DNA from 4 places in the Kitasatospora sp. NPDC002522 genome. Region 3 is predicted to be linked to each of the others. Evidence: riboswitches for the same ligand, from Rfam matches in the RefSeq annotation. Region 3 holds a riboswitch; each other region holds the start of a gene.
What was found. Region 3 has a riboswitch for S-adenosylmethionine ahead of ACWD4U_RS02545 (aminotransferase class V-fold PLP-dependent enzyme). Riboswitches for the same ligand answer to the same signal wherever they lie in the genome.

Region 1: another riboswitch for S-adenosylmethionine. It lies ahead of ACWD4U_RS26135 (AAA family ATPase); the one in region 3 lies ahead of ACWD4U_RS02545 (aminotransferase class V-fold PLP-dependent enzyme).
Region 2: another riboswitch for S-adenosylmethionine. It lies ahead of ACWD4U_RS30245 (putative leader peptide); the one in region 3 lies ahead of ACWD4U_RS02545 (aminotransferase class V-fold PLP-dependent enzyme).
Region 4: another riboswitch for S-adenosylmethionine. It lies ahead of thrC (threonine synthase); the one in region 3 lies ahead of ACWD4U_RS02545 (aminotransferase class V-fold PLP-dependent enzyme).

What each region holds. Positions count from the first base shown of each region.
Region 1 covers NZ_JBSFXE010000035.1:27,099-32,034, forward strand. Annotated here, with positions in the region: gene ACWD4U_RS26135 (AAA family ATPase) at 1-2,792, opposite strand, end outside; SAM riboswitch class IV at 3,049-3,161, opposite strand; gene ACWD4U_RS26140 (glutathione S-transferase C-terminal domain-containing protein) at 3,248-4,063, opposite strand; gene ACWD4U_RS26145 (hypothetical protein) at 4,176-4,304, opposite strand; gene ACWD4U_RS26150 (protein kinase domain-containing protein) at 4,457-4,936, opposite strand, start outside.
Region 2 covers NZ_JBSFXE010000048.1:39,502-44,437, forward strand. Annotated here, with positions in the region: gene ACWD4U_RS30240 (FUSC family protein) at 1-1,884, opposite strand, end outside; SAM riboswitch class IV at 2,094-2,206, shown strand; gene ACWD4U_RS30245 (putative leader peptide) at 2,266-2,412, shown strand; gene ACWD4U_RS30250 (LLM class flavin-dependent oxidoreductase) at 2,567-3,790, shown strand; gene ACWD4U_RS30255 (NtaA/DmoA family FMN-dependent monooxygenase) at 3,811-4,936, shown strand, end outside.
Region 3 covers NZ_JBSFXE010000002.1:190,920-195,855, reverse strand. Annotated here, with positions in the region: gene ACWD4U_RS02555 (rhomboid family intramembrane serine protease) at 1-744, shown strand, start outside; gene ACWD4U_RS02550 (Lrp/AsnC family transcriptional regulator) at 741-1,022, shown strand; gene ACWD4U_RS02545 (aminotransferase class V-fold PLP-dependent enzyme) at 1,044-2,420, opposite strand; SAM riboswitch class IV at 2,468-2,585, opposite strand; gene trpD (anthranilate phosphoribosyltransferase) at 2,795-3,865, opposite strand; gene ACWD4U_RS02535 (response regulator) at 4,006-4,431, opposite strand; gene ctaE (aa3-type cytochrome oxidase subunit III) at 4,721-4,936, shown strand, end outside.
Region 4 covers NZ_JBSFXE010000007.1:68,837-73,772, reverse strand. Annotated here, with positions in the region: gene groL (chaperonin GroEL) at 1-688, opposite strand, end outside; gene ACWD4U_RS07895 (cold-shock protein) at 993-1,202, opposite strand; gene ACWD4U_RS07890 (MoaD/ThiS family protein) at 1,765-2,043, opposite strand; gene thrC (threonine synthase) at 2,085-3,362, opposite strand; SAM riboswitch class I at 3,380-3,509, opposite strand; gene ACWD4U_RS07880 (glucosyl-3-phosphoglycerate synthase) at 3,649-4,671, shown strand; gene ACWD4U_RS07875 (alpha,alpha-trehalose-phosphate synthase (UDP-forming)) at 4,769-4,936, shown strand, end outside.

The DNA of each region.
Region 1 (4,936 bases), on a different contig from region 3:
GCAACCCCTGTCGAACCCCTAGTGGCCATCACCAGCGGCTGCTCGGCCGCCTGCTGCTCGGCCCGGACCACCGCGGCGAGGTCGATCCGGCGGCGGACCCCGAGCTTGCGGTAGACCCGGGTCAGGTGCTGCTCGACCGTGCTCACGGTGATGTACAACTTGCGGGCGATGTCCCGGTTGGACAGGCCCTGCACGGCGAGCTCGGCGACCCGGCGTTCGGCCTCCGACAGGCCCTCCGGCGCGGGGACCACCGACAGCGCCGGGGTGCGCGGCAGCCGGCGGTCTACCAGCCGGGCCCGGCCGGGGTCGCCGTCGCGCTGGTGGGCCTCGCTGAGCTCGGCGAGGACCTTCGCCAGGTCGGCCTCGGCTCCGGCCTGCTCCAGCTCGTCCACGGCGCGCTCCAGCAGCACGGTGCGCTCGGTCCGTTCCGCCGCGCCGGCCCGGGTCCACAGGGCGAGGCCGCGCAGCCGCCGGTGGCCCGAGCTGCCGAGCCGGGCGAGCTGCTGGTCGGCCAGGTGGGCCGCGGCCTGCGGGCGGCCGAGGGCGAGGTGGGCGCGGGCCGCGCCCAGCCGCCACGGGGCGATGGCCGGCAGGTGGTCCAGTCCCCAGCGCGCCATGGTGTCGCCGCAGGCGCGGTACTCGGCCAGCGCGTCCTCGGCCCGGCCCACGGCGAGCAGGTGGCCGGCCCGGGCGTACCGGTGGTGCAGGCCCGCCGGGGTGCGGTCCATGGCCTCGGGGACGGCCAGGTCCAGGTAGCGCGCGGCGTCCTGGTGGAGGCCGAGCGCGGTGCGCGCGGCGATCATGGTGGAGAGCGGCAGGCCGACCGCGACGCCCCACGCCGCCGGGGCGAACCGGGCGAACGTCGCCCGGGCGGCCTCGTCGGCGGTCCGCAGGTCGCCCTGGCGCAGCGCCGCCTCGGCGCGCAGCGCGGAGAACAGCGCCTGCCAGGTGCTGCCGCAGCGGGTGGCCGCCCGTTCGGCGAGCGTGCCGCACCAGCGCACCGCCCGGTCGGCCCGGTCGGCGTAGAGCAGCACGGTCAGTGCGGTGGTGAGCGCCTCGTTGTCGCGCCCGCCCGGGCGGGCGTCGCGCAGCACGGCCTCGGCCCGGACCACCGCCTGCTCCGGGCCGGTGGTGCCCTGGAGCAGCGCGGTCAGCAGCCGCATCCCGCCGGCCGGGTCGTCCGGCCCGGGTGCGGCGGCCGGCTGCAACGTCGGGTACCAGTACCGCAGCCAGGTGCGCAGGTTCTCGCCCGCGCCGGCGCGCCCGGGTTCGGCCTCGAACCGCTCCAGCTCGGCGAGCCCCTGTTCGGGCCGCCCCTGCCAGAACAGGTGCCGGATCTCCTTGAGCCGCCGCCCGGTTCCGTCCTCGCCGAGCACCTCGGTGCCCGGCAGCGACGGCACGCAGCGGAAGGCCACCGTCTTGGCGTCGGTTCCGACGACCACCGCCGCGGACCCGCCGGTACGCCTCGGCTCCTCCGGGGCGGCGGGCGCGGCGGACCCCTTCGGCGGGGCGCTCGCGAGGTGCACGGCCCGCCCGGCGTCCGGATCGGGCCGGGCCGACCCGTCCGACGCGTGCCCGGTGGACGGCTGCGACGCCGACGGCTGCGGGACGGACGGCTGCGGGACGGCCCACGGGGGACGCCGGTGGCCTTCGGCGACCCGGAGGTGGGTGTCGACGGCGGCCGGTTCGACGCCGGCGTCGCGCAGCAGGCGGGCGGCCCGCTCGTGCAGCGCCGCCTGGTCCTCGGGGCGCATCGCGGCGAGCAGGTCGCCCGCCGCGCTCGGGTGGCGGAAGCCGCCGTCCTGGAACAGCCCGGCGGCGTGCAGCAGGTAGAGCGCCCGCGGGAGGGCCTCGGCGGGCAGCAGCAGCAGGTCGGCGAGGAGCGCGGGGGTGGCGGCCGGGCCGAGGACGGCCACGCCGCGGGCGTAGCGCAGCGCCAGCGGGTCGATGCGGTGCAGGCAGTGCATCAGGCCGCGGCGGTAGCCCTCGCCGACGGCGAGCTCGGCCGGTGCTCCGGCTCGCTGGTGGTCGTCCATCAGGGCGTGCAGCAGCAGCGGGTTGCCGCCGGTGAGGCGGTGCGCATCGTCGGCGGCGGCTGCGGCGGGCCCGAAGCGGTCGCGGAACAGGGCGGCGGTCGGGCCGGGCGGCAGGACGTCCAGCCGGACCTGCCGGTAGTGCGGCTGCCGGGCGAGTTCGACCTCGAAGAACGGGTTCGGGGGCGTCATGGTCTCGCGCGAGCTGAGGACGGTCAGGACACCGGCGCTGCGGGTGCGGCGGACCAGGTAGAGCAGGAACTCCAGCGACTGCGGGTCGGCGTCCTGCCGGTCGTCGACCGCGATCACCACGGGGGCGCGCTCGGTGAGGCCGCGGACCAGGCCGAACAGGCCCTCCAGGGTGAGCTGGCCGAGTCGGCGCTGCAGTCCGTCGGCGGGCTGGTGGCGGCGGGCCGCCTCCGCGGTGCCCTGGGCGAGGAGGATCTCGGCGGCGGCGGCCTCCTGCGGGTCGAGCGGCGCGCTCTGCAGCAGTTGCCGGGCCAGGCCCAGCGGGAAGTCGTGCTCCAGCGGCGATCCGGTGCCCAGCAGCACGGTGGCGCCGCGGTCGGCGGCCACGTCGGCGAAGGCGTAGAGGAGTTCGCTGCGGCCGCTGCCCACCGATCCGTGCAGCGCGATGACGGACCCGGTGCCCGTCTCGCACCGGTGGAGCGCTTCGGACAGCTGCCGGTACTCGGCCTCCCGGCCGGCCGGCAGTGCTCGCGGAAGGTCACGCGCGGTCCGCGTGGGGACGATGGACATCCGTACTCCTGAAACAGGGCGCGCGGAAGTTCGGCCGGACGGCGCGCCTCCTCACGCGGAGTTCGTGATCGGGAATCGTCTGGCCGGCCGGGGCCCGAGGTCAGGGCCGCCGGCCGGCCGCCGTCAGCGACAGAGGGAGCTGGCCCGCCGGAGCAGGTCGATGTCGAGCCGCGCCACCAGCCGAAGGTCGGCGGAGCGACGCCCGGCTACCCCCTGGCTCACGGCCTTCTCCATCCCCGCCCGATCCGGGCAAACCGTCCTGCGCTTGCGGCACGATGCCGTGCCGCCTGGCTTATCCCCGGGGCACCCCACCGCAGTGTGGGGGTTGCCGGTCAGTCGGCCGGGGCCTTGGGACTGACACTCTTCGCCGGTGGTGATTCTAGGAACGCCGTTCTGAAGGCGTCAATCGGATCCGGCGTCGTCTGCGTCACCCCGCCGCGCGTGCTGATGCCCAGTCAACCCGCCAGCCGGACCGGCACGTCGGCGTCCGCGGTGCGGTGCGGCGCCGGGTCGGGCAGCGCCGCGGGCGGGTCGACGTGGCGGGCGAAGGCGGGGTGGGCGGCCAGTCCGCGGGTGTAGCCCCAGGTACGGGGGTGGTCGGCGACCTGCTGCGCGGCGGCGCTCCCGAGGCCGCGGAGGTGGACGGTGTCCAGCTGGTGCAAGGCTGCCCAGAGCCGGACGTCGGCCAGGGTGAGCGGCCCGTCGAGCAGCCCGCGGCCCTCGGCCAGCCGGCGTTCGACCGTGTCCAGACTGTGCAACAGGGTGCGCAGCGCCGCCGCGCGGACGGCCGGGTCGGCGGCGGTGGCGGCCTGCCCGGCGGCCGACTCGATGCCCCGGGCGGACAGCCGGTCGATCGCGGCGACGGCGGTCTCTGTGCCGGCCGGCAGCAGGTCGGCGCCGGTCCGGTCGAAGCGGCGCGCCAGGTCGCAGGCGATGGCGTACGGGTCGGTGCTGACGATGCGTCCGGTCCAGCCGTCGCTGAGCGCCGGGGGTCGGGCCGGTCCGGGGTGCCGGTGCGCGCCGGCCTCGTACAGCGGCCGCAGCGCGCGGTAGCCGCCGTCGGGGGCGTCGGGCAGGTCCGGGAGGATGTCGGTGGGGAGGATCTCGTCGAGGCCGAGCAGGGCGTGGGTGACGGCGAGCCACCGACAGGGCGGGTCGGTGCGCACCAGGTGGAGCCGGTAGCGGTGCGGGACGGCGGGGTAGCCGCTGTCGGCGTCGCGGCCGATCCGGCTGCGGAAGGCGGGCACGGCGGAGGGGAACGGCACGGGCATGTGGGTCTCCCGGACAGGGCTGCGCGGGCACGCGGACGGGGCGTGCCGCGGCGGGGCGGGGCAGGGTTGGGTGAAGGGAACTCGACGTGGACGGGCCGGAGCTGACGATGCGTCAGTCGCGGGGCGGCCGTGCCATGCTGCTGCAGACCCGCAGCAGGTCGATGTGCAGTCGGCAGGTCAGCACGGGGAGCAGGCGGACGGCGTGCGCCACGCCCTCGACGAACCGCTCCGTGTGCCGCACGTGACCCCCGAAGGTGCTTGGATTCCCGCCCGGAGTGTCACCCCGGCCCGGCCCGCCGTCAAGAGCCCGCGCCGCACCCGCCGCCGCATCGAGACCTGACTCCCTTCAGCGGCAGGCCACTTGACGGTCCCTCGAAACCTCGAGCGGTCGGCTCATCCGGACGGCGGCACGTACCACTGCTGGGAGGTGTTGCCCGGGGTGCAGGTCTGCATGGTGGCGGGCTTCCCGGTGCCGTTGTCGGTGAGGCACTGCCGGCCCATGTAGTTGCTGGTGGTGATCTTCGTGCCGGCCGACGCCGCGGCGATGCCGAAGTCGGTGACCGTCAGCCCGCCGTCGCGGCGCAGCATCAGGTTCGACGGCTTCAGGTCGCGGTGGACGATGTCCTGCAGGTGCGCGGCGTTCAGCGCGTCGAGCGCCTCCGCGAGCAGCCCGAGCGCCCGGGCGGGAACCAGCGGGCCCTCCGCGGCCAGCACCTGGTGCAGCGGCCGGCCGTCGATGAACTCCATGACGATGTACGCCGGTTGGTCGGCGCGGTCGGCGTCGGCGGCGCTCTCGTCGGGCTCGGAGTAGTCGAAGACGCGCACGATTCCGGGGTGCTTGAGGGTGGCCAGCACGCGCGCCTCGCGCCGGAA
Region 2 (4,936 bases), on a different contig from region 3:
GCACTCCCCGACGGCGGGCGGGCTCGGGCGGACGGCGGGCTCGGGGCCGCCCTCCAGGGCGTCGGCGACGGCGGCCAGCGCCGAGCCGACCCGGCGGGCGGTCTCCTGGTCCGGCCGGACCGCTCCGTGGTCGAGCCGGGTCGCGCAGGCGGTGGCCGCGTCGGCGATCCGCTCGGCGCCGGCGGTGACGCGCAGCCAGCGCGGGTCGCCGCCGCGGAGTTCGGCGGCGGCGCTCTCGGCGGCGGCCCGGGCCTCGGCGAGCGCGTGGTAGGCGGCCCGGCGCAGGTCGGTACGCCGGACGGCACCGGGCGGGCCGGCCGGTTCGGCGAGCACGTGGTCCAGGTAGCGGCCGGTGCTGCGCAGGGCCTGGGCCGAGCGGTGGCCGACCCGGGCCCGGGTGTCCGAGAGCCCCGGCAGGTGGCCGATCAGCAGGACGATCGCGCAGGCCGTCGCGGTGTCGACGAGTCGCGAGCCGGCCGCCTGGGTGTCACCGGCGGTGGCGACGAAGGCCAGCACGGTGACGGTGACGGCGGCGGTCTGCAGCGCGAAGTGCCGCAGCGCGAGGGGGGTGAGCGCGCCGGCGAGGGTCGCGGCGGCGATCGGCACCCACCGTGCGGCGTCCCCGTGCCCGGCGACCCAGCCGCCGGCCGCGGTCGCGCCCGCCAGCAGCAGCACGCCCAGCGCGGTGCCGGCGAAGCGGTTGACGGTCCGTGAGAACAGCGGCCCGTAGTCCGGCTTGACCAGGAACGCGGCGGTGACGGGCAGCCAGTACCAGTGGTCCGCGCGCAGCAGGTGCGCGACGGCGGCGCTGGCCGCGACGCACGCCGCCACCCGCACCCCGTACTCCCGCCCGGCCGGGCCGCTCGCCCGGGACCCGCGCAGCCGCACCGGCCCACCCGTCGCCCCCGCCTCGCCCGTCCGGAGTCGGAGCGCGGTGCGCCGTCCGGCACCGGGTCGGGTGGCGAAGGCGACGCCCGCGGCCAGGACCGCCCGGTCGAAGGCGAGGCGGGCCGGGGTGCCGGGGGCGGGGGCGGGCAGCGGGCCGGGCGGGCCGTCGTCGCGGACGGCGGCGGCGAGGCGGCGCGGGCCGACGCTGATCCGGGCGGGCAGCGGTGCGGCCTCCCACAGCAGGGCGACGCCGGCCTCGCACAGGGCGGACGCGGCGGCGGCGCGGGCCGCGAGCCGGTCGTCCGCGCCGGTGTGCCGCAGCCGCACCAGCAGGCGCAGCCGCAGCGCCTCGTCGGCGCGGTCGAGGGCCGCGGTGAGCCGCCGCCGGGCCGGTTCGGCGGCGGGGGTGCCGACGGCGTCGAGCGCGTCGGCCAGCGCGTCGAACACGGCGGCCACCAGCAGGCGTTCGCCGTGGCGCGGACCGGTGGGCCCGCCGCGCCGCGGGTGCAGGAGGCGCAGCAGCAGGATCCAGCCGGCGCCGGCCAGGTAGCAGGCCGCCTTCACCGGACCCGGCATGGCGAGCGGCATGCCGCCGCCGACGGCGGTGAGCACCAGCAGTTGGACCGCGGCGGCCGAGCTGACCGGGCCGCGGACGCTGATCGCCCCGGAGACCAGGCCGACGACGGCCAGCAGCGCCACGGCCGGCCACCCGTCGGCGCGGCCGAGCAGCAGCCCGGCGGCGCCGGCCAGCGCGGGCAGCCCGATGTGCGGGAGCCCGGTGCGCCGGGTGCCGGGGCGGTCGTTGATGGAGGCGAACATGGCGCCGAGTCCGGCGAGCACGCCCGCGCCGTGCCGGTCGGTGGCGACGCCGAGCGCGAGCAGCGGCCCGGAGCCGAGCGTGCCGCGGGCCATCGCCGCCCAGGGGATCGGGCCCGGCTGACGGCGTGTGACGTGGGCGAGCCAGGCGGGTGGCGGGGCGGCGGCCGGACGGTGCACGGTCCTCCTGAGGCCGGGGATGTCGTCGGCCACCACAGTAGGCGGGCGATGCGACGGGACCGCTGCGCCCTCGTTACGGGGCCGTGTCGGCTTACCGGCGGCGCCCGGTCGCACCCACCGGGCCCGGCCGACGGCCCGTCAGGCGGGCCCGTCCGGTGGGTGTCCGACGGGATTGTGCCGGACGCCGGTGGCGGGTTACGGTGCAGCCAGGTCATGAGTGTCAGCGACGAGCCCTGGCTTGCTGACCGGCAACCCTCCCGCGCGGCGGGGTGCTCCAGGTGACGACCCGGCGGTGCCGAGAACGGTGCCGCAAGCGCGAGCTCGAAGCGGTGCGAACCGGTCGGGACGGAGGTGGCGGCGGTGCGGGAGATGTCCAGGCCCATGGCGGTCGTCACCGTGAAGGCCCGCTGCCGGGTCACCACGACGTACGCGCGGCTGCACATCGATCTGCAGCGCGTGTCCACCGCGCTGTGTCCGGCGACGCCGCACGCCGTCGCGCGTCGCGGCACGCCGTACCGCGCCGCCTGACGCCGCGTCACCCGGCCCCGCGCCGCCCTACGCCTGTCGTCTGACCCCGCGTCACCGTGTCCGCCACTTCCGCGCCGGCCCGTGGCCGGCGTCCGTGCGCGCGGTGTGACGCACCCTCGACGTCCCTTCCCCCCGAACCGGAGGCGGTCCCGCCATGCCCGATTCCCCCGTACCCCTGCACCTGGCCGTCGCGCTGGACGGCGCCGGCTGGCACCCCGCCGCGTGGCGCGAACCCGGTGCCAGGACCGAGGAGTTGTTCACCGCCCGGTACTGGGCCGACCTGGTCGCCGAGGCCGAGCGCGGCCTGCTGGACCTGGTCACCCTCGAGGACGCGTTGAGTCTGCAGTCCACCCACCCGTTCGAGCCGGACCGGCGGACCGACCAGGTGCGGGGCCGGCTGGACGCGGTGCTGATCGCCTCCCGCGTCGCACCGCTGACCCGGCACGTCGGGCTGGTGCCGACCGCGGTGGTCACCCACACCGAGCCGTTCCACCTGTCCAAGGCGGTCGCGACGCTCGACCACGTCAGCGGGGGCCGGGCGGGTGTCCGGGTGAAGGTGTCCGGGCGTTCCGACGAGGCCGCGCACTTCGGCCGCCGGCCCGCGCCGGGCCTGCGGCTGGAGGAGTTGGACTCGCCGGCCGGCCTGGCCGCCCTGCGGGAGTCCTTCGGCGAGGCGGAGGACTACGTGGAGGTGCTGCGGCGCCTGTGGGACAGCTGGGAGGACGACGCGGAGATCCGCGACGTCGCGAGCGGCCGGTTCGTCGACCGCGCGAAGCTCCACTACATCGACTTCGAGGGCAGCCGGTTCAGCGTGCGGGGGCCCTCCATCACGCCGCGTCCGCCGCAGGGCCAGCCGCTCGTCGCGGCGTTGGCGCACCGGGGCGAGCCGTACCGGCTGGCCGGCCGCTCGGCGGACCTGGCGTTCGTCACGCCCGCCGACGCGGCGGACGCCCGCGCGATCGTCGCGGAGATCCGCACCGCGCAGGCCGCCGCGGGGCGCGCCGAGGAGACGGTGCACGTCTTCGGCGACCTGGTGGTCTTCCTCGATCCGGAGCCGGGCGCCGCCGCCGACCGCCTGGCGCGGCTGGACGAGCGCGCGGGCGAGGCGTACGGCAGCGACGCCCGGATCTTCGCCGGCACGCCCGCCGCCCTCGCCGACCTGCTGCGGGAGTGGCAGCAGGCCGGGCTGACCGGGTTCCGGCTGCGGCCCGGCACGCTCCCGCACGACCTGGAGCAGATCACCCGCGCCCTGGTGCCGGAGCTCCAGCGCCGCGGGCTGTTCCGCACCGCCTACGAGGCGTCGACCCTGCGCGGGCTGCTCGGCCTGCCCCGCCCCGCCAACCGCTACGCCGCGCCCGCCGCCGGCGCCCTCGTCTGAGCCGGAAGGACCGCACCGCCATGAGCAAGCCCGTCAAGCAGATCCACCTCGCCGCGCACTTCCCCGGCGTCAACAACACCACCGTGTGGAGCGATCCGGCGGCCGGCAGCCAGATCGACTTCTCCTCCTTCGTCCACTTCGCGCGGACGGCGGAGCGCGCCAGGTTCGACTTCCTCTTCCTCGCCGAGGGCCTGCGGCTGCGCGAGCAGAACGGCGAGATCTACGACCTGGACGTGGTCGGGCGGCCCGACACCTTCACCGTGCTGGCCGCGCTGGCCGCCGTCACCGACCGGCTCGGCCTGGCCGGGACGATCAACTCCACCTTCAACGAACCGTACGAGGTGGCACGGCAGTTCGCCTCGCTGGACCACCTGTCGGCGGGTCGCGCCGCGTGGAACGTGGTGACCTCCTGGGACGCCTTCACCGGCGAGAACTTCCGGCGCGGCGGCTTCCTCGCCCAGGAGGACCGCTACGAGCGGGCGCGCCAGTTCCTCACCGCGGCCGGGGTGCTGTTCGACTCCTGGCGCGGCGACGAGATCGTCGCGGACCGGGCGTCCGGCGTCTTCCTGGGCGAGCCGGACCCGGGCCGGTTCGCCCACCGCGTCAGCCAGTTCGACATCTCCGGGCGGTTCGACGTGCCGCGCAGCCCGCAGGGGCGCCCCGTCGTCTTCCAGGCCGGCGACTCCGAGGAGGGCCGGGAGTTCGCCGCGTCGGCGGCCGACGCCATCTTCTCCCGGCACGGCACCCTGGAGGCGGGCCGGGCGTTCTACACCGACGTCAAGGACCGGCTGGCGAAGTACGGCCGCGAGCGGGACGATCTGAAGATCCTGCCCGGGGTGACCTTCGTGCTCGGCGACAGCGACGCCGACGCCCGGGAGAAGGCCGAGCTGATCCGCCGTCAGCAGGTCAGCGGGCAGACCGCCCTCCGCACGCTGGAGCAGGTCTGGAACCGCGACCTGAGCGCCTACGACCCGGACGGCCCGCTGCCGGACGTCGACCCGCTGCCCGGCGAGCACACCGTCGTCCAGGGCCGGGCGGCGGTGCGCGCCCACCGGGACCCGTTCGCGGTCGCCGCCGAGTGGCGGGCGCTCGCCGAGGCGAAGCGGCTGTCCATCCGCGAACTGGTCATCGAGGTGACCGGGCGGC
Region 3 (4,936 bases):
CCGGCCGTCACCTACCTGCTGCTCGCGGTGTCCGCGCTGGTCCTGGTCCTGGGCCCGTCCGGGCTGAACCCGCTGTACGGCAGCGGCGACGCCCGGCTCTGCGCCGAGCAGCGCTACGAGCACCGCTGGGGCGCCGTCCCGGCCGAGCTGCTCGGCGGCCACCCGCTGACGGCCGCTCAACTCGCCACCCTCTCCCCCGCCGCCCCCGGCTGCGCGCTGCCGCCGACCCACGGAAAGGTCCCCGAACTCTCGGTGCTGACCTCGCTGTTCGTGCACGCCGGCTGGCTGCACCTGGTCGGCAACCTGCTCTTCCTCTTCGTCTTCGGCCCCGCGGTGGAGGCCCGGCTCGGCCGGCTGCGCTTCCTGGTCGGCTACCTCGCCATCGGCTACCTGGCGACCTACGGCTACGCGGTGGCCGAGGCGCACACCCCCGACGCCATGCGCGCGCTGGTCGGCGCCTCCGGCGCGATCGCCGGGGTGCTCGGCGCGTACCTGCGGCTCTATCCGAAGGCCCGGGTGACCACCCTGGTGCCGATCCTGCTCTTCCTGCCGCTGCGCTTCCCCGCCTGGCTGGTGCTCGGCCTGTGGTTCGCCCTGCAGTGGTGGTCCGTCAGTTCCGGCGGCACCGGGGTCGCCTACCTGGTCCACGTGATCGGATTCGCCACCGGCTGGCTGTTCGCCTGGGCCGCCCGTCCGGCGGGGGATACCCTGGGCGCACCTTCTCGAACAGGAGTTGCTCAGTGATCACCGCGATCGTCCTCATCAACACCAGCGTCGACCGGATCCCCGAAATCGCCGAGGCGATCGCCGCCATCGAGGGCGTCACCGAGGTCTACTCCGTGACCGGCACCTACAACCTGATCGCCATGGTCCGGGTACGCGGCCACGAGGACCTGGCCGAGGTGATCCCCGGCCGTCTGAACAAGATCCCCGGCGTGATCGACACCGAGACCCACATCGCCTTCCGCACCTACTCCCAGCACGACCTGGAGGCGGCCTTCTCGCTCGGCCTGGACGAGTAGCGGCCGCCTCCCCGGGCGGGCTCAGCGCTGGCGGCCCCGGTCGATCTCCGCGGCCGCCACGCAGCGCCCGCCCTCGTTGCGGTAGCTCCACTTCGCGCCGTCGGTGACCAGCTCCCGAACGGCCGTCAGGAACCGCTCCAGGTGCTCCTCCGGGGTGCCCGCGCCGAAGCTCACCCGGATCGCGTTCAGGCTGCGCTCCCCCGGCAGCGAGGGCTCCGGCGCGCCGCACTCGCTCGGCGCGGCCTCCTCGCCCCCGAGCAGGGTGCGCACCAGCGGGTGCGCGCAGAACAGCCCGTCCCGCACCCCGATCCCGTACTCGGCGGAGAGCGCCGCCGAGAAGTGCGAGCTGTTCCAGCCCTGCACCACGAAGGACACCACGCCGACCCGGTCCGCCTCGGCGCCGAACAGGCTGAGCACCCGCACCTCGGGGATCGCGGCCAGACCCGCCGTCAGCTTCGCCACCAGCGCCCGCTCGCGGGCCTCCAGCGCGTCGAACCCCGCCTCGGTCAGCGCCCGGCAGGCCGAGGCCACCGCGTACGCCCCGATCACGTTCGGCGAGCCCGCCTCGTGCCGCGCCGGGCCGGTGTGCCACTCGACCGCCACCGAGCCGTCCAGCTCCCGCGCCACCGTCCGGCTCGCCCCGCCGCCGGCCAGGTACGGCTCCGCCGCGTCCAGCCAGTCGGAGCGGCCCGCCAGCACGCCGGCGCCGAACGGCGCGTACAGCTTGTGCCCGGAGAACGCCACCCAGTCGACGTCCAACTCCCGCACCGAGAGCCGGTGGTGCGGCGCCAGCTGGGCCGCGTCCAGCACCACCCGGGCGCCGTACCGGTGGGCGACCTCGGTCAGCTCGCGCACCGGCCACAGCTCGCCGGTGACGTTCGACGCCCCGGTCACGCAGAACAGCTTCGGCCCGTCCGCCGCGCCCAGCAGCGCCTCCTCCAGCGCCGCCACCGCCTCCGCGTGCGAGCGCGGCGCCCGCAGGTAACGCACCGTCAGGCCCTCCCGCCGCCAGGGCAGCAGCGAGGCGTGGTGCTCCGTCTCGAACGCGAACACCTCGGTCCCGGCCGGCACCGCGCCCGCCAGCAGGTTCAGCGAGTCGGTGGTCGCCCGGGTGAACACCACCTGGTCGCCGTCCCGCAGCTCCAGGAACTCCGCCACCGTCCGCCGGCTCTGCTCGAACAGGTCGGTCGACAGCTGCGACAGGTACCCGGCCCCGCGGTGCACCGAACCGTAGTACGGCGCGTACGCCGCCACGTCGTCCCAGACCCGCTGCAGGGCCGGCGCGCTCGCCGCGTAGTCCAGCGCCGCGTAGGTGACCTTCGCCCCCGACGCCAGCGGAACCTCGACGTCATGCCCCAGCACGGCCAGCGGCGCACAGATCTCGGTGGTCACGGACATGGATGCACTCCTCCACGGGGTGAGGACCCCGGGGTGCATCGACCGGTGGTCCGCGCTTGCCGCACGGACTGATCGCCGCACGGCCCGGTCCTCACCCAGGGCACCCCGCCACGGACGGAGGGTTGCCGGACAGCAAGCTGGGGCTTGTCGCTGCCACTCATGACCTGCGGTCAGCCTACACGAGGCCTCGATCGTCTCAAGCCCCGTCCACCCCTCGGACAACCTGTGCCCCGTCAGGGGCGCGGGGAACTGCGCGAGCGGCCATGCACCTACCGCCAGGTCGCGCTCCCACGTGCAACTCCCCGCCCACATCGCGACCTTGCTGGTGGGCGCCTTCCGCTTCTCGCAGTTCCCCGAGCCCCTGCATGTCCTCCCTACTGTGTCGCCTCGGCCCACCGCTTCAGCAGCTCCGCCGCCGCCCCCGAATCGATCGCGGCCGCGGCTCGCTCCATCCCCGCCGCCAGCTGCTCGGCCAGCGGCGCATCCCCCAGCTCCAACGCCACCAGCGCGGACGCCGTGTTGAGCAGCACCGCGTCCCGGACCGGCCCGCGTTCGCCCGCCAGCACCCGGCGGGCGACCGCCGCGTTGAACTCGGCGTCGGCCCCGCGCAGCGCCTCGATGCCCACCAGCTCGATGCCCACGTCCCGCGGGTCGAACTGAGTCTCCGTCACCTCGCCGTCGCGCACGATCCACACGTGCGAGGTGGTGGTGATGGTCAGCTCGTCCAGGCCGTCGTCGCCGCGGAACACCAGCGCCGTCGCGCCGCGCCGCGCCAGCACCCCGGCGATCAGGCCGGCCAGCCGGGTGTCGAAGCACCCGATGGCGTGCGAGGTGACCTTGGCCGGGTTGGTCAGCGGGCCGAGGATGTTGAAGACCGTCGGCACCGCCAACTCGCCGCGCGCCTGCGCGGTGTGCCGCATCGAGGGGTGGAACTTCGCCGCGAAGCAGAAGGTCAGCCCGACCTCCTCGGCGACCTCCGCGACCCGGGCCGGCGCCAGGTCCAGGTTGATGCCGAGCCGGCCCAGCACGTCGGAGGAGCCGGAGGCCGAGGACGCGGCCCGGTTCCCGTGCTTGACCACCTTCGCGCCGGCCGCGGCCGCCACGATCGCCGACATGGTGGAGATGTTGACGGTCTTCGCCCGGTCGCCGCCGGTGCCGACGATGTCGACCGCGGGGCCGGGGATCTCGAGCGGCTCGGCGTGCGCGTACATCGTCTCGACCAGACCGGAGATCTCCTCGACGGTCTCGCCCTTGGCGCGCAGCGCGATGGTGAAGCCCGCGACCTGGACCGGGGTGGCCTCGCCGCTCATGATGCGGTCCATCGCCCAGGCGGTGTCGGCCTGGGTGAGGTCGTCGCCCTTCAGCAGCGAGGTCAGCAGGTCGGGCCAGGTGCGGACCACCTGCGCGGGGTCGCTACCGCCGTTCGCAGAGTGCACGTTCACCATGGCCGTCTCCAGCTCTCATCTCGTGTACCGGCGGCCCGCGGGCGGCCGGAAGGGATGGAGTCAGCCTATCGAGGGAGCGGGGACGGCCGCCCTGGGTTGCCGTCCCCTTCTCTCCAGTTGAGACGCCCCGGTGGGGACGGTCAGCGCCCGGCCGGGGTCCGCCGCGCGAGCCGGGCCCGCAGCAGGGTGGCCGACGCGTCGACCAGCGCGACCGGGTCCACCGGGTGGGAGACCGCCGCGTCGGCGCGGCTCCACGCGGCGAGCCAGGAGTCCTGCGGGCGGCCGATCACCACCAGCACCGGCGGGCAGCCGTAGATCTCGTCCTTCAACTGGCGGGTGAGACCGAGCCCGCCGATCGGGACGGCCTCGCCGTCCAGCACGCACAGGTCGATGCCGCCCTTCTCCAGGGCCCGCAGCACCGCGGCGGCGGTGGCGCACTCGAGGTACTCGACCGCGGGGAGGTCCGCGGCGGGCCGGCGGCCGAGCGCGAGGGTCACCTGCTCGCGCGTGTTGCGGTCGTCGCTGTAGACGAGAACGGTGAGCGTCTCGTCGGAATGCTGCGCCATGGCCCCTGCTCCCTGGTGCTCGTCCTCTTATATGTGTCCCCGGCCGAACGGCCCAGTGTGACCCGGGCCACGTCCACTCCGGATGCTACTCCCGCGCACCCCTCCTGAAGAGACCCCGGCGCGATCTCGCTCAAGGCGCCGCGCCCGGAGCTCACCCTCGCGGCCTACCCGGGTCACCTGATCCGAACAACCGTCAGAAAACGGGCGCGACGCGACACGGGCATACCGCACGCACCGGACACTCCGAGGGAGACCCCCCGGCGTGAAGACGGAATAAGGGACCGACATAATGTCCGTCGTGGCGACAGCAACAGCAACAGAAACCGGACACGCGCACGGTGCGGTCAACAGGCCGAACCTGGTCAGCGTCGGAACCATCGTCTGGCTGAGCTCGGAGCTGATGTTCTTCGCGGCCCTGTTCGCGATGTACTTCACCCTCCGCTCGGTCAAGGGCGCCGAGTTCTGGCACGAGAAGGCCCATGCCCTCAACGTGCCGTTCTCCTCG
Region 4 (4,936 bases), on a different contig from region 3:
CCTTGACCGAGGAGATCTTGGAGTTGGCGATGAGGATGTACGGGTCCTCGAAGCTCGCCTCCATGCGCTCCAGGTCGGTGGCGAAGTAGGCGGAGATGTAGCCCTTGTCGAAGCGCATGCCCTCGGTGAGCTCGAGCTCCAGGCCGAAGGTGTTGCTCTCCTCGACGGTGATGACGCCTTCCTTGCCGACCTTGTCCATCGCCTCGGCGATGAGCTCGCCGATCTGGGTGTCGGCGGCGGAGATCGAGGCGGTGGAGGCGATCTGCTCCTTGGTCTCGACGTCCTTGGCCTGGGCCAGGAGCTGGTCGGAGACGGCGGCGACGGCCTTCTCGATGCCGCGCTTCAGGGCCATCGGGTTGGCGCCGGCGGCGACGTTGCGCAGACCCTCGCGGACGAGCGCCTGGGCGAGCACGGTGGCGGTGGTGGTGCCGTCACCCGCGACGTCGTCGGTCTTCTTGGCGACCTCCTTGACGAGCTCCGCGCCGATCTTCTCGTAGGGGTCCTCGAGCTCGATCTCCTTGGCGATGGAGACACCGTCGTTGGTGATCGTGGGGGCGCCCCACTTCTTCTCCAGGACGACGTTGCGACCCTTCGGGCCGAGCGTGACCTTCACGGCGTCGGCAAGCTGGTTCATGCCACGCTCAAGGCCGCGGCGGGCTTCCTCGTCAAAGGCGATGATCTTGGCCATCAGAAGTGGTCCTCCGGGACACGGTCGACTGCTCGGACCAAGGGGTGCCCGCGACGGACGGCCCAGCGAGCGGGGGTCCCTTCCCCTACCGCTCCCGGGGCCTCACCGGCCCGGTCCGTTTGTCACTCTCACACTGTGAGTGCTAACGCCAATGATTAGCACTCTCGGGTGTCGAGTGCAAGCCCATTCGCGCACCGCGCCCGGGCGTCCGCGGGCGCTCCCGCCTGCGCCCGGGAACGCGGACAGGCCCGCACGACCGTGGTCGTACGGGCCTGTCGGCGTGTGTGTGGACTACCGGGCCGGATCAGGCACCCGAGGCCGCGCGGACCATGTCGGCCTGCGGACCCTTCTGACCCTGCGAGATCTCGAACTCGACCCGCTGCCCTTCCTCCAGGGTGCGGTAGCCGTCCATCTGGATCGCGCTGTAGTGGACGAACACGTCCGCTCCACCGTCGACCGCGATGAAGCCGTAGCCCTTCTCGGCGTTGAACCACTTGACGGTGCCCTGAGCCATTCCGAACTCCCCTTGTGCTGTGCTGGCCCTTCAGAGATCCGCGGGACCGCGGACCCAGAGGTCTGGAAGGCCGCTCCTGGGGACTCCCCCCCTAAGGCGCAGCCTCTGTCGCGGCTGAATGTATCCGGATAAGCGCCCTCTGCAACAGGCCCAACTTTCGGGGAATGGCCGTCCGCCGATGGGGATATGACGGGGCGAAAGGCGCAGAGCTGCACAATTGCCACCGGACATAACGGACCTGTCACCGCAAATTGCCGGAAGAATTCTGACGGCGGCCTGACAGAAGTGGCGGTATCCGGTCCTACGCGCGTCTCAGAGCGCGGGACGAAGCGGCGTCGGCGCGGAGCGTGGTGCGCAAAAACGAAGGATTGAAAGGCGCCGAGGAGGGGAACGGCCCTTGCCCGGCACTCTACTCCCCCGCCCCCGCGGGATTTCCAGCGCCCCGCCGGGCGGATAGCCGCAGGTGTGCGGCGCATTTCCGCGGGGACCACGCCCGGCCGCCGCCGGCCACCGGAAATCGGAATTCCGGGCCGACGGCGGCGGGGCGGAAAGTGACGCGGCCTCAGCAGCCGCCGGCCACCGCCGGGATGATCGACACCGAGGAGCCGTCCTTGATCTCGGTCTCCAGGCCCTCGGCGAAGCGCACGTCGTCGTCGTTCACGTAGACGTTGACGAAGCGGCGCAGCTTGCCGGTGTCGTCCAGGATGCGGGCGGAGATGCCGGTGTGGTTGGCCTCCAGGTCCGCGATGACGGCGGCCAGGGTGGCGCCCTCGGCGGTCACCTCGGCGGCGCCGCCGGTGTAGGTGCGCAGGATGGTCGGGATGCGGACGGTGGCGCTCATGGCGGTGGCTCCTCGGGGGGCTGGGGGGATGGGCCGGGGGATCAGGCGGAGGCGAGGCCGGCGGCGCGGAAGGACTCCAGCGTCGGGCGGATCACGGCGGTCATGCCGGCGTCGGAGACCGCGTCGAGGGTCTTCAGGCCGTCGCCGGTGTTGATCGCGACGGTCTCCTTGGACGGGTCGAGCTGACCGGTCTCGACCAGCTTCTTCAGCACGCCGACGGTCACGCCGCCCGCGGTCTCGGCGAAGATGCCCTCGGTGCGGGCCAGCAGCTTGATCGCCTCGACCACCTGCGCGTCGGTGACGTCCTCGACCGCGCCGCCGGTGCGGCGGGCGATGTCGAGCACGTACGGGCCGTCGGCCGGGTTGCCGATCGCCAGCGACTTGGCGATGGTGTCCGGCTTGACCGGCTTGATCACGTCGCGGCCGGCCTTGAACGCGGCCGACACCGGGGAGCAGCCCTCGGCCTGGGCGCCGAAGATCCTGTACGGCCGGTCCTCGACCAGGCCGAGCTTGATCAGCTCCTGCAGGCCCTTGTCGATCTTGGTGAGCTGGGAGCCGGAGGCGATCGGGATGACGATCTGCTCGGGCAGCCGCCAGCCGAGCTGCTCGCAGATCTCGAAGGCCAGGGTCTTGGAGCCCTCGCCGTAGTACGGGCGGAGGTTGACGTTGACGAAGCCCCAGCCCTCGCCGGCCGAGTCGCCGATCAGCTCGGAGCAGAACCGGTTCACGTCGTCGTAGTTGCCCTCAATGCCGACCAGCTCGCCGCCGTAGATGCCGGCCATCACGACCTTGCCCTGCTCCAGGTCGCGCGGGATGAACACGCAGGACTTGAAGCCGGCCCGGGCGGCCGCGGCGCCCACCGCGCCGGCCAGGTTGCCGGTGGAGGAGCAGGACAGCGTGGTGAAGTCGAAGGCCCGGGCGGCCTCGATCGCGCAGGCCACCACCCGGTCCTTGAAGGAGTGGGTGGGGTTGCCGGAGTCGTCCTTGATGTGCAGCTGCGCGGTGAAGCCCAGCTCGCGGCCGAGGTTGTCGGCCTTGACCAGCGGGGTCCAACCCGGGTTCAGGTTGGGCTTGTCCGCGACGTCCGCGGGCACCGGCAGCAGCGGGGCGTAGCGCCAGATCGACGCCGGGCCGGCCTCGATCCGCTTGCGCAGCTCCTCGGCGTCGTAGCCGTCGTAGGCGTAGGCGATCTCCAGCGGCCCGAAGCACTCCAGGCAGGCGAAGCTCGGGCCGAGCGGGAAGCGGGTGCCGCACTCGCGACAGGACAGCGCGACGGCGGGGCCGAGGTCGACAGTGGGTGCGGAAGTGTCAGAAGCCATGGTGGCGAGGCCCTTTCTCCTCATCTTCCCCGGATCGCGGTCGCGTCCGGGACGGAATTGGCACCTGTCCCGCCGGCCTCGAAACGGCCGTACGGGAGGGTTGCCGGGACTTCAACGGGCCGTTCCCTCAGTCCCTCTGGATGAGCTCTGTGAAGTTGTGGTCTTACGCTGCGGACGACCCCGGCGTGCGAAGGTCGGAACGCAGTACGAAGACTGTATCCGAAGGCCCGCACTGCGGACCCACACCGTCCGATACCCGAGACGATGCGAGACAGGGAGCGAGATCTTGGCCGAGCAGCCCGTGCCCGGGGTACTGCCGGAGGTGGCCGAGTGGCTGCGCCGCCGCTCGTGGACCGCGGCCGACCGGCCGCTCGACCGGCTCCTCGCCGCCAAGCGCGCCGCCGGGCCGGCCGGAACCGTCAGCGTGGTGCTGCCCGCGCTGGACGAGGAGCCCACGGTCGGCGAGATCGTCACCGCGATCCGCACCGAGCTGATGGAACGCGTGCCGCTGGTCGACGAGTTGCTGGTGGTCGACTCCGGCTCGGTGGACGGCACCGCCGCCGCGGCGGCCGCCGCCGGCGCCAGGGTGGTGCACCGCGACGCGATCCTCCCCCGGCTGCCCGCCGAGCCCGGCAAGGGCGAGGTGCTGTGGCGCTCGCTTATGGTCACCCGCGGCGCGATCGTCTGCTTCGTCGACGCCGACCTGCGCGAGTTCGACCCCGCCTTCGTCTCCGGCATCGTCGGCCCGCTGCTCACCGACCCCGACATCCACCTGGTCAAGGCCATGTACGACCGCCCGCTGGAGGTGTCGATGAGCGGCTCCGCCGCGGGCGGCGTCGCGATCGTCCCGGCGGGCGGCGGCCGGGTCACCGAACTGGTCGCCCGCCCGCTGCTCAACCTGCACTGGCCGCACCTGGCGGGCTTCGTCCAACCGCTCGGCGGCGAGTACGCGGCCCGCCGCACGCTGCTGGAGCGGCTGCCCTTCCCGACCGGCTACGGCGTCGAACTCGGCCTGCTGGTCGACGCGTTGGAGCTGGTCGGGCTGGACGCGCTGGCCCAGGTCGACGTCGGCATCCGGCACCACCGCCACCAGGACGGCCAGGCCCTCGGCCGGATGGCCGCCACCATCTACCGCACCGCGCTGGAACGCCTCGACCGCACCCACCGCCTCAAGGCCGATCCGGACCTGCTCCGCCCCCTGCTCACCCAGTACACCCGCACCGCCACCGGCTTCGCCCCCACCACCCATCCCGTCCCGGCCACCGAACGGCCCCCGATGACCGCCATCCCGGAGTACCGGGACCGCTGAACGCCGGACCCGCGGCGCCGGGTCCGCCCCCGACTGTTCACCCCCGCCCGTCGTGCCGAGTGGTTTGGTCACGGGGTCGCACGGCAAGGTTGGCTGTATGGCCGATCACGCGTCCGAACGCCCCACGCAGTCCGGAGCCGCCCCGATCCTGGTGGCCTCCAACCGCGGTCCGGTGTCCTTCAGCAGCGGGGACGACGGCACGCTGACCCTCCGCAGAGGCGGTGGCGGCCTGGTCTCCGGGCTGTCCGCGATCGACGACCCGTCC